3 regions of the Rheinheimera metallidurans genome follow, and region 1 is predicted to be linked to each of the others. Evidence: predicted binding sites of a transcription regulator. Region 1 holds the regulator's gene; each other region holds the start of a gene.
The links. Region 1 encodes sigma-54, which starts transcription at its own class of promoters, with help from an activator protein. Its sites were predicted from a motif close to TGGCANGNTNCNTGCTT; they were not measured.
Positions count from the first base shown of each region.

Region 2: a site for sigma-54 is predicted at 1,989-2,005, ahead of glnA (glutamate--ammonia ligase). Genes of this name have one in related genera too.
Region 3: a site for sigma-54 is predicted at 1,893-1,909, ahead of flgF (flagellar basal-body rod protein FlgF). Genes of this name have one in related genera too.

Region 1 is NZ_JALAHQ010000001.1:62,487-66,676, reverse strand. It holds gene lptC (LPS export ABC transporter periplasmic protein LptC) at 1-52, shown strand, start outside; gene lptA (lipopolysaccharide transport periplasmic protein LptA) at 42-527, shown strand; gene lptB (LPS export ABC transporter ATP-binding protein) at 524-1,246, shown strand; gene MN199_RS00335 (RNA polymerase factor sigma-54) at 1,296-2,783, shown strand; gene hpf (ribosome hibernation-promoting factor, HPF/YfiA family) at 2,811-3,098, shown strand; gene ptsN (PTS IIA-like nitrogen regulatory protein PtsN) at 3,106-3,579, shown strand; gene rapZ (RNase adapter RapZ) at 3,576-4,190, shown strand, end outside.
Region 2 is NZ_JALAHQ010000003.1:419,978-424,167, reverse strand. It holds gene typA (translational GTPase TypA) at 1-1,715, opposite strand, end outside; gene glnA (glutamate--ammonia ligase) at 2,057-3,466, shown strand; gene MN199_RS11055 (DUF4124 domain-containing protein) at 3,584-4,102, shown strand; gene glnL (nitrogen regulation protein NR(II)) at 4,181-4,190, shown strand, end outside.
Region 3 is NZ_JALAHQ010000002.1:723,554-727,743, reverse strand. It holds gene MN199_RS08790 (flagellar hook assembly protein FlgD) at 1-400, shown strand, start outside; gene flgE (flagellar hook protein FlgE) at 420-1,784, shown strand; gene flgF (flagellar basal-body rod protein FlgF) at 1,942-2,688, shown strand; gene flgG (flagellar basal-body rod protein FlgG) at 2,725-3,513, shown strand; gene flgH (flagellar basal body L-ring protein FlgH) at 3,525-4,190, shown strand, end outside.

The DNA.
Region 1 (4,190 bases):
AACATTCCAATTGGTACAACATGAGCAAACGGTATATGACAATGAAGACTAATTTTATGTTTGTTTTACTGCTATGCAGCTCAAGCTTAATGGCCGCGGCACCCGATTACACACAAAAAATTCAAATAGACGCAGATAACCTGGTATCAGTTGAAGAAAACGTACTTACCTACCGTAGCAACGTTGTTATTACTCAAGGTTCGATGCAGATGAAGGCCGACCAGCTAGAAATTAATGCCCGAGCCGGTAAAGGTAAGGAAATTTATCTGGCCACAGGTAAGCCGGTAACTTATTCGCAGATGCAAGCAGATGGGAAAACGGTAACAGCACAAGCTCTTGAAATGCGCTATGAACCCTTAAGCCGTACATTAACGCTAACCGGAGACGCCGAACTGACACAAAGCGGCAGCGTTGTTAAAGCCTCTAGCATTAAATATAACGTCGAAAAACAGCAATTAAGCGCCGAAAGTGACAAGACTAAGCGTGTTACCACTATTTTTACCCCTGAGGAAAAAAACAACCCATGAAGTTAGTTGCATCACATCTAGCCAAAAGCTACAAGGGTCGACAGGTCGTAAAAGATGTTAGCTTAGAAGTAAGCGCGGGCCAAATTGTTGGGCTGTTAGGCCCAAATGGTGCAGGTAAAACCACAACATTTTATATGATTGTTGGTCTGGTGCCATCAGATAAAGGTCATATTATCCTAAACGATAAGGACATAACCTTTGACCCTATGCATGCTCGTGCTCGCCAAGGTATTGGTTATTTACCCCAAGAAAGTTCTATTTTTCGCAAACTATCGGTGTATGACAACTTACTGGCAATTCTACAAACCCGAAAAGAGCTAAATAATGCCAAAAGAGCGGAAATCGCAGACGATTTATTAGAAGAATTTCACATTGGCCATATTAAACATAGCCTAGGTATGAGCTTGTCTGGCGGTGAACGCCGACGCGTAGAAATTGCCAGAGCACTCGCCGCTAACCCAGCATTTATTTTACTTGACGAGCCCTTTGCTGGCGTTGACCCAATATCCGTGTTAGATATCAAAAAGATAATTCAGCATCTTGGCCAACGCGGTATCGGAGTACTTATCACCGACCATAATGTGCGCGAAACCCTTGATGTCTGTGAAATTGCCTATATTGTTAGTCATGGAGAACTGATAGCGTCAGGCTCACCACAAGACGTACTAGCAAATCAGAAGGTACGCGATGTATACCTCGGCGAGCAATTCAGGCTATAGTAAATAAAAAACCATTGCAGCGGATCATTCAGGATAACGGTAGAAGTAGATGAAGCCCTCTTTGCAACTTCGCTTAGGACAGCAACTCACCATGACACCGCAGCTACAGCAAGCTATACGCTTGTTACAGTTGTCGACCATTGAGTTGCAACAAGAAATTCAGGAAGCGCTGGATGCTAACCCACTGCTAGAAGCAGAAGACGAGTACGACAGTTTTTCTGCCGATCCCAAAGACGCATCAGACACCTCAGAACACAGTAACTACGAGGCTGAGTACGCGTCTGATGAAAACTATGAGCCATCAGAGCCCGACAGCAGCGAATCCATGACTGAGCAAAATATTCAGGAAGATTTGCCGCTCGACAATAATTGGGATGACCTAGTAAGCGCAGCGCCAGTTACGGCAGGTAATAGCAGTGGTGAAGAAGATCTAGTATATCAAGGCGAAACCACTGAAACACTGCAAGACTATCTGCGCTGGCAAATGCAGTTAACCCCATTTTCCGCGACCGATCGCATTATTGCCGAAGTTATTATTGAAGCTATCGATGGCAATGGCTTATTAACCATTAGTTGTGACGACATTCTTGAGTCGCTTGGCTTAGACTACGTTGAAGCTGACGAAGTTGAAGCGGTGATAAAACGTATTCAGTTATTTGACCCTATCGGTGTTGGCGCACGCTCAGTGCAAGAATGTTTACTGGTGCAACTGCGCCAATTTTCAGCAGACACGCCCTATTTAGCCGAAGCGCAAAGTATGATTCGAGAGCATACTGAGTTTTTAGCCAATCGCGACTTTCGTTCTTTAATGCGAGTGACTAAACTCAAAGAGGACGAATTAAAAGAGGTTATGCAGCTGATACAAAGTTTAAACCCTCGGCCGGGTGCTGATGTCATTCGTGAAGAACAACAGTATGTTATTCCTGATGTTAGCGTAACTAAGGTTAAAGGCCGCTGGCAAGTTGAACTTAATCCAGATGCAATGCCCAAAGTACGTATCAATCAACAATATGCGTCAATGTCGCGTACTGCAAAAAATAGCGCCGATACTCAATTTATTCGCTCGCATTTACAAGAAGCCAAGTGGTTTTTAAAAAGTTTAGAAAGTCGTAACGAAACCTTATTAAAGGTATCAAACTGTATTGTACAGCAGCAACAAGCGTTTTTTGAGCACGGCGAAGAGGCAATGAAACCTATGGTGTTAAATGATGTTGCTGAAATGGTAGGTATGCATGAATCAACAATTTCGCGCGTAACCACCCAAAAGTATATGCACACACCTAGGGGCATTTTTGAACTAAAATTCTTTTTTTCTAGCCATGTAAGCACAGAAACGGGAGGTGAATGTTCATCTACAGCCATTCGAGCCTTTATCAAAAAGTTAGTCGCTGCAGAAAACCCAACTAAGCCACTTAGCGATAGCAAAATGGCGGACATTCTGTTAGAACAGGGTATTAATGTGGCCCGCCGTACAATTGCAAAGTACCGCGAATCACTGTATATACCTCCCTCAAATCAACGCAAAACGTTGCTGTAAATTAAGCCCAAAAGAAGGAACATGTCTATGCAAATCACGTTAACTGGTCGTCATGTTGAAATTACAACAGCTATAAAACAATACGTTGATACTAAATTTGCAAAGCTAGAACGGCATTTTGACCAGATAAACAATGTACACGTGACTCTAAACGTGGAAAAATTGAAACATATCGCCGAATCTAAGTTACTGCTAAATGGCGCTGAAGTATTTGCAGTAGCAGAAGACGAGAATATGTATGCTGCAATTGACCTGTTGATCGACAAATTAGATCGCCAGGTAATTAAGCATAAAGAAAAGACTGCACGACATTAATTAGAAGATGATGAACTTAACTTCAATGCTTACCGAGAACTGCACTAAAAGTGCAGTTCTTTTTAACAGCAAAAAACGTATTCTTGAATACATCGCCGAGCTGGCACATCAGCAGTTACCTGATATATCAGAATACAGCATTCTTGAAGCGCTAATGACACGAGAAAAGCTCGGCTCTACGGGTATAGGCGGCGGCATTGCAATTCCACACGGAAAACTAAAAGTAGTCACTAAGCCTATTTTAGTGTTCGTAGTAAGCAAAGAAGCCATAGCGTTTGATGCTATTGATAATCAACCAGTAGATATATTCTGTGCCATGCTAATTCCCGAAGATCAATGTCAAGCGCACCTAAGTACATTAGCTAGCATGGCAAAAATGTTTAGCCAAAAAGACTTTACCCGAAAAATACGGCACGCAGAGACCAATCAGCAGCTGTATCAATTGTTACTCGATTATAGTGCAACGGAAATAGCAAAATGAAATTACTAGTTGTCAGCGGTCGTTCCGGTTCAGGGAAGTCAGTTGCACTGCGCGTAATGGAAGATTTAGGCTACTACTGTGTTGATAATATTCCTGTGAATTTATTACCAACATTAGCCACCACAGTGATGGGGCAGTATGAACGCGTTGCGGTAAGTATTGACGTACGCAACCTGCCAGAAGATCCAGACGAATTAGCCGAAATACTGTCATATTTACCACGCAAACTTGATCTAACCATTTTATATTTAGACGCCGATCATTCCAGCCTAATTAAGCGCTTTAGCGAAACACGTCGCTTACATCCTTTGTCACATCAAGCAATGTCGTTAGATGAAGCCATTTCTCGTGAACAGCATTTACTTGACCCTATTTCTAGCCGTGCTGATTTATATATAGATACCACCGAGCTGAATATTCATCAGTTGGCGGAGCAGCTGCGAGAGCGAATTTTAGGCCAAAAAACCGGTAGATTAGTTATTTTGTTTGAATCTTTTGGTTTTAAATACGGCATACCCAAAGACGCAGATTTTATGTTTGATGCTCGGTTTTTACCTAACCCACACTGGGAACCCAATTTAAAACCCTTAACCGGACAAGATCAGCCAGTA
Region 2 (4,190 bases), on a different contig from region 1:
TCCAGTGTATAACGAATTGGTGGTACTAAAGTAATGGCTTCGTCAGTACCAGAAGCACGTACGTTAGTTAACTGTTTACCTTTTAAGCAGTTAACTGTTAAGTCATTGCTACGGCTATGAATACCAATAACTTGGCCTTCATAAACTTCTTCAGCATGACCTATAAACATACGACCACGTTCCTGCAACGAGAAGATGGCATAACCAGCAGCTTTACCCATAGCGTTTGAAATCATTACGCCGTTAGTGCGCTGACCAATAGTGCCGCCTTTATACGGGCCGTAGTGATCAAAGCTGTGGTACATTAAACCAGTACCTGAAGTGATGGTCATAAAGTCAGTTCTAAAACCAATTAAACCACGGCTTGGCATCATGAAATCTAAACGAATACGGCCTTTACCATCTGGCTGCATGTTAGTGATTTCCGCTTTACGCTCACCCATTTTTTCCATGATTGAACCCTGATGCTTCTCTTCACAGTCAATGGTAACGTTTTCCATTGGCTCCATTTTCACATCATCGATCACTTTCATGATTACTTCTGGACGCGATACAGCCAATTCATAACCTTCACGACGCATACTTTCAATTAATACGCTTAAATGCAATTCGCCACGGCCTGACACACGGAATTTATCACCGTCGCCCGTTTCTTCAACTCGTAACGCGACGTTGTGTTTTAACTCTGACTGTAAGCGATCTAAAATTTGACGTGAGGTAACAAACTTACCTTCTTTACCAGCAAAAGGTGAGGTATTAACTTGAAACGTCATTGTTACCGTAGGCTCATCAATGGTTAATGGCGGTAACGCTTCAGGTTTAGTGGTAGTACAAATGGTGTCAGAAATTTTCAGCTCGCCTAAACCGGTAAAGGCAACAATGTCACCCGCGGTGGCTTCTTCAATTTCAACGCGCTCTAAACCTAAGTAACCAAATACTTGGCCAACTTTAGCATTACGCTTTTTACCATCAGCACTAAGAATAGTGACTTGCTGGTTTGGCTTTAACGTACCACGCTTAATACGGCCGATACCGATAATGCCTAAGTAGCTAGAATAATCTAACTGAGAAACTTGAATTTGGGTTTCGCCGTTTAGCTCTACTGATGGTGGTGCAACGTGCTTAACAATAGCGGCGAATAGATCGTCGATATTTTCTTTTTTATCGTTGTAATCTAAGGTTGCCCAACCGTTTAACGCCGATGCGTAAACAATTGGAAAGTCTAACTGTTCGTCAGTAGCACCTAAGTTGTCGAATAAATCGAATACTTGGTCAATAACCCAATCTGGACGCGCGCCCGGACGGTCAATTTTATTTACTACTACTATTGGCTTTAAACCATGAGCAAACGCTTTTTGCGTCACAAAACGCGTCTGCGGCATTGGGCCATCAACCGCATCAACCAGTAATAATACTGAGTCGGCCATTGATAATACACGCTCAACCTCACCACCGAAGTCGGCGTGGCCCGGTGTATCAAGAATATTAATGTGATAGCCATTCCAGCGTACCGAGGTGTTTTTCGCTAGGATAGTTATACCACGTTCAGATTCCTGCGCATCAGAGTCCATCATGCGCTCTTGTAATTTAGCGCGAGCATCAAAAGTGCCTGATTGCTGTAATAGTTTATCAACCAAGGTTGTTTTACCGTGGTCAACGTGAGCAATAATGGCAATATTGCGCAGTTTATCTAAATTTGTTGCAGTAACGCTCATGTAAACTATCCTCTGTGGCACTAGATGACCATAATGACCACCAGGCAAAACTAACTGAAACTTAAGGGCGCATATTCTACTCTTTTTTTATACAGAAAGAAAAACTGCAACAGCAGTTTTAGCAATTTATTTTTTAGCAGTGCGTTAATGTATCGTTATTAGCCTTGTGCATACGCACCTAAAAAGAGCAACGGCGCACCAAAATAGTGCAAACTAATATGGGCTTTAATTGGAAATTCAAACATAACACTTATTATCAATAGGTTACATGTTTGGCATATAACTAGCATTAAACAAATGACTGTAGTAAGTAGCTAAAAACTAATTAATTGGAGGAATGCATGTCTGCATCATCTGTACTGAGTTTAATGAAAGAAAATGAAGTTAAGTTTGTAGATTTACGTTTTACCGACACTAAGGGTAAAGAGCAGCACCTTACCATTCCAGCTAACCAGATTAATGAAGACTTTTTTGAAGACGGGAAAATGTTTGACGGCTCGTCAATGGCTGGCTGGAAAGGCATAAACGACTCAGACATGATTTTAATGCCCGACACCAGCACCGCGGTGTTAGATCCGTTTTTTGAAGAAACCACATTAATTATTACCTGTGATGTTATTGAACCAAGCACTATGCAAGGGTATGACCGTGACCCTCGTTCTATTGCTAAACGCTCGGAAGAATACCTAAAGTCGACCGGTATTGCCGACACTGCGCTGTTCGGCCCAGAGCCAGAGTTTTTTATGTTTGACGACATTCGCTTTGAAACCAATATGTCAGGGTCTTTCTTCAAAATTAACTCCACTGAAGCGGCTTGGAACTCAGGCACGAGTTACGAAGAGGGCAATAAAGGCCACCGTCCAAGCGTAAAAGGCGGTTATTTTCCGCTGCCACCAGTAGACTCAAGCCACGATATTCGCAGCGCTATGTGTATGGTGCTAGAGGAAATGGGGCAAACAGTTGAAGCTCATCATCATGAAGTAGCTACTGCTGGACAAAACGAAATTGCTACTAAATTTAATAGCTTAACAAAAAAGGCAGATGAAACTCAGCAGCTAAAGTATGTAGTACAAAACGTTGCTCACCTGTATGGTAAAACCGTTACCTTTATGCCAAAACCACTGGTTGGCGATAACGGTTCAGGCATGCACTGCCATCAATCATTAGTTAAAAACGGCGTCAACTTATTTGCTGGTGATAAATATGCTGGCTTGTCAGAATTAGCGCTGTACTACATTGGTGGTTTAATTAAACATGCTAAAGCGTTAAATGCGTTTACCAACCCATCAACTAACTCATACAAACGTTTAGTGCCTCACTACGAAGCGCCGGTAATGTTAGCGTACTCGGCGCGTAACCGCTCAGCATCTATTCGTATTCCGTTAGTGTCTAGTGCTAAAGCACGCCGTATTGAATGTCGCTTTCCAGATCCAGCGGCTAACCCATACCTGGCTTTTGCTGCCCAGTTAATGGCAGGCTTAGACGGTATTCAAAATAAAATTCATCCTGGCGATGCCATGGATAAAGATTTATATGACTTGCCAGCAGAAGAAGCAGCGAATATTCCTAAGGTAGCCAGTACATTGGAAGAGGCGCTAAACGAGTTAGATAAAAACCGCGCAATATTTACTAAAGGCGGCGTTATGTCTGATGCAATGATCGATGCTTACATCGGTATCAAACGTGCCGAAGCCCTAAGAGTAGCTGTAGCTGTTCATCCATTAGAGTTTGAACTTTACTATAGCGTTTAAGCTACTGGTTCAATATGAAGCTCACTACGGTGAGCTTTTTTTGTAGAAAAATAATACAAAACACGTTAAAGTAGCGGCCAATAAAACAATAATAATAAAATGCAAATGGACGCAGTTATGAATAAAATAGGATTTGTTTTAATATTATTGCTAGCAAGCAGCGCGCTATATGCTCAGGACAATAAAAAGGTTTTTGTTACCAAAGACGCTAATGGTGTTTTAGTGTTTTCTGATAGCCCGCAAGCTGGTGCTGAAGAGCTTAACCTATCAAGTCGAGCCAACATCATGGCTGCGACAGATCCAACCTTACCTGCACGTAAACCTCCAGCCAAAGAACCCTATACGGTAGATATTGCCCAGCCTGAAGACCAAGCCACAGTGCGTGACAACACTGGCTCTGTTTATGTAACCGGTAAAATTGGTCCGATGTTTGAACGCGGCCTGCGAGTGCGGTTATTGGTAGATGGCCAACCTCTAGCAGAGCCGCAAAGTAATGCGGTATTTATATTACGCGATATTGAGCGCGGCGAACATAAATTACAAATGGAACTGTTTGATCAGCAAGGTAAAGTTATTGCCACTAGCCCGGTTACAACATTCTACTTACACAGAACGTCAACAATATCGGCTAACTAAACTGTATTTCATGCATTTCACACTAAACTGAATTACACTACTAGCGCTACGCACCACTTTGGTGCAAAGGGTGACATAGTGACACAAT
Region 3 (4,190 bases), on a different contig from region 1:
GCGAAGTGTGCTTATACAATCCAAAGAATTGGTGTTTACTGGCGAAACCCTATCTCGCGGCAGCATTGAGCTAGATAAACCGGCCAACATGATGCAAGTGCGAATTGAAAATGAAAAAGGTGAATTGGTACGCAGCTTTAGCGTGGAAAACCCCAAAATGGGTAAAAACGATTTTGTTTGGGATGGCACTGATGCCAACGACGAAATAGTGACCGCAGGGGTGTACAAAATTAAAGTTGAAGCCAGTTATACCGACGGAACTAACGCCAGCTTACCGGTTAATGTATACGCGCCAGTGGGTAGCGTTAGCATGAATAATGCCGGCGGCGGCATAACACTGAACGTGCTTGGGCTAGGCGCAGTGAAATTAAGTGATGTATTAGAAGTATCTTACAGTTAATAGCGAGCTGAGGTGAATTATGAGTTTTAATATTGCATTAAGCGGCATAGCCGCAGCACAAAAAGATTTAGATACCACGGCGAATAACATCGCCAACGTAAATACCACGGGTTTTAAAGAGTCGCGTGCTGAGTTTGCCGATGTGTATGCCACGTCGATTTTCTCATCTGGCCGCACTAAAGTGGGTGACGGTGTTGCTACATCAGTTATTGCCCAGCAGTTTAGCCAAGGCTCACTACAATTTACCAATAACTCGCTAGATTTAGCGGTAACTGGCGAAGGATTTTTTGCATTAACACCGGACCGACAATCTCAGGATTTAACCTACACGCGTTCTGGTGCGTTTAAGCTAAATAAAGATAACTTTATTGTCGATAATAACGGCAATTTTTTGCAGGGCTTTGCGGTCGATCCGGTAACGGGTGAAAACCAGTCGGTCAGTTTAAGTACGACACAGCCAATATCAATTCCAACGTCGGCTGGCGCCCCTCGTGCAACCAGTAATGTATTTTTAAGCATGAACTTAGATTCTAGAGCTGTAGAAACAGGCTCAACGACTTTTGACCCTACTGATAGAGCGACTTATAACCACTCTACCTCTGTTACCGTTTACGACAGCTTAGGTGAGGCACATACGGTTACAACATATTTTAGAAAATTAGCTACGCCTACACCACCTGCTGCGGCAGAGTGGGAAACGAAATTGGTGTGGGATGATAATACTGCGCATCCAACTATTCCGGCACCAGTGGCACCGGCAACGCGTAATCCTAATTCTTGGTTTAGTGGCGATAATCTGCAATTTGACTCAAACGGTTCATTTAGATTGCCAGCACCGCCAGCAGCTGCGCCAACAATTGGGGTACCAACAGCGGATTTAAATGATCCGGCTAATGGCTACCTTACTAATGGTGCACAATTTTCAGCACCAGTAGTAGTAAATTTTCGCGATGCATCGGGTGTTAAATTGCCTACGCAATATGCCTCTAACTTTGATGTTCAAAATTTGAGCCAAGATGGTACAACCGTAGGTAACTTAACTGGGGTTGATATAGATGCGTTTGGTAGAGTACTTGCAAGTTATAGTAACGGTGATTCCGCCTACTTAGCGCAAGTAACCTTGGTTCGCTTTGCTAACGTGCAGGGCTTAAAGCAGGTGGGTAATACCTCGTGGAAGCAAAGTATTACCTCGGGCGAGCCGATAGGCGGCCAGGCCAATACCGGTACCTTTGGCGCGGTTAACGCCTCATCGCTGGAGCAGTCTAACGTTAACCTAACGACAGAACTGGTTGATTTAATTAGCGCACAGCGTAATTTTCAAGCGAACTCAAGAGCGCTTGAAGTTAATAGCACCTTGCAGCAAACCGTACTGCAAATACGCTAAACTTGTTAAATTAAAAAAACACCACCGCTTGCGGTGGTGTTTTTTTATGCATGAATATAACGCCATTTTTCAATGAATTACAGTGATTTATTAATTATGTGCGTTTGTTGGCATTAAACGTGCTTTGTTATTGTAGAGATGATTAACGGAGCTCGTTATGGATCACCTGTTATATATCGCCATGAGCGGCGCTAAAGAAAATATGAATGGCATGGCCGTGCGGTCAAACAACCTTGCTAATGCTAGCACTGCTGGTTTTAAAGCCGACTTTGAGCAAGCACGTTCAATGCAGGCATTTGGTGAAGGCTTGCCTACGCGGGTGTTTTCATTGACTGAACGACCAAGTCAAAACTTTGACGCAGGCGCAATTATTTTAACTGAGCGTGAGCTAGACGTCGCTATTCAAGGCGATGGCTGGCTTGCGGTGCAAGCGCCCGATGGCAACGAAGCTTATACCCGTAGCGGCAATTTGCAAATTAGTGCCGCCGGCATGCTGGAAACAGCCAGTGGCTTACCGGTGATGGGAGATGATGGTCCAATCCAATTACCTGTACCTTTAGCTAAAGTCGAAATTGCTCAAGATGGCAGTATTAGCGTATTGCCGCAGGGCGCACCAGCAGAAGCTATGGCGGTAGTAGGCCGTATTAAATTAGTTCGGCCGTTAAATAGCGAGATGGATAAAGGCAATGATGGCTTATTTCGCCGCAAAGACGGCCAAATCGCAGAAGCTAGTGTAGATGTTAGCCTACTAAAAGGTGCGATAGAAGGCAGTAATGTGAATGCAGTGGGTGAAATGACCTACATGATCAGCTTACAGCGCCAATTTGAACTGCAAGTAAAGATGATGAAAAGCGCTGAAGATATGGATCGTCAGCAAAATCAGTTACTCAGAATAGTTGGCTAATAGATTTATTTTAGGGCGAAAGCCCGGGAGGCAAGCATGCATCCAGCTTTATGGATAAGTAAAACCGGTTTAGATGCGAAACAGCGCGATATATCGGTTATTTCAAACAACTTGGCTAACGCCAGCACGGTAGGCTTTAAGAAAAGCCGCGCTATTTTTGAAGATTTATTGTATCAAAACGTCAATCAGCCAGGCGGTGCCTCGTCACAAAACTCGGAACTGCCTAACGGTTTGATGATAGGTGCCGGTACTAAGGTGGTGGCAACCCAGAAAAACTTTACTCAGGGCAACATGATTACCACGGACAATAGTCTGGATATGATGATTCAAGGCCATGGTTTTTTTGAAATTATGATGCCAGACGGTTCTATTTCATATAGTCGCAATGGTCAATTCACCGTTGATGATGAAGGTAATCTGGTTACCTCTGGTGCTGGTTACCAAGTGCAACCGAACATTGCTATTCCACCTGATGCACAAAGTATTACTGTATCGCAAGATGGGCAAGTATCGGTGCAGCTTCCAGGGCAAGGCCAACCGGCAGTGTTAGGGCAGCTTACGGTTACTAATTTTATTAATCCAGCTGGCCTTGAACCTATTGGCCAAAACTTGTTTAGTGAAACGGGGGCCAGTGGTGCACCCGTGCAGGGGATCCCTGGCCTTGAAGGCTTAGGCATTATTGTGCAGGGTGCTCTTGAAACCTCAAACGTCAACGTAACGGAAGAGCTCGTTAACTTAATTGAAAGCCAGCGTGTGTACGAGATGAATTCTAAAGTTATTTCAGCCGTTGACCAAATGCTGGGCACAGCAATTCAGCAGCTGTAATAGGGGGCGTTATGTTGCGAATATTATTAGGGTTAAGCTGCATGTTATTGTTCAGTGGTTGTGCGTCATTGCAACCGCCCGAGCAGGATGATCCTTATTTCGCGCCACTGGCACCGGATCAGCCCGCTAAATCTTTAGCGCAAAGTGGCTCATTGTTTGCTGGGAATTACTCTAATAGTTTGTATTCGGATAATAAAGCCAGACACGAAGGTGACATTATTACCGTGGTGCTGCGCGAAAGTACGCAGGCAAGTAAAAAAGCTAAAACTGAAATGCAAAAAGATAGCTCAACGTCTATTGAGCCGATGATTGGCCTTAGTGGTCGGCCGGTATCTGTGGCGGGTAATGTGTTGCAGTTTGGCGCTGGCTCTACTTCTGACTACAAGGGCGATTCAAAAGCCGATCAAAGCAATAGTTTAGTTGGTAATATTTCGGTGAATGTATTACAGGTACTTAATAACGGTAACTTAGTAATTCGTGGTGAAAAGTGGTTAACACTTAATACCGGTAAAGAGTATATCCGTCTTACTGGCGTTATTAGATCACAAGATGTTGATGTAAATAACACGGTTGAATCGACCAAGATAGCCAATGCACGCATTGAATATAGTGGCACGGGTGCGCACCATAATGGCCAATCGCCAGGGTGGTTAAGCCAGTTCTTCAATGGCCCATTA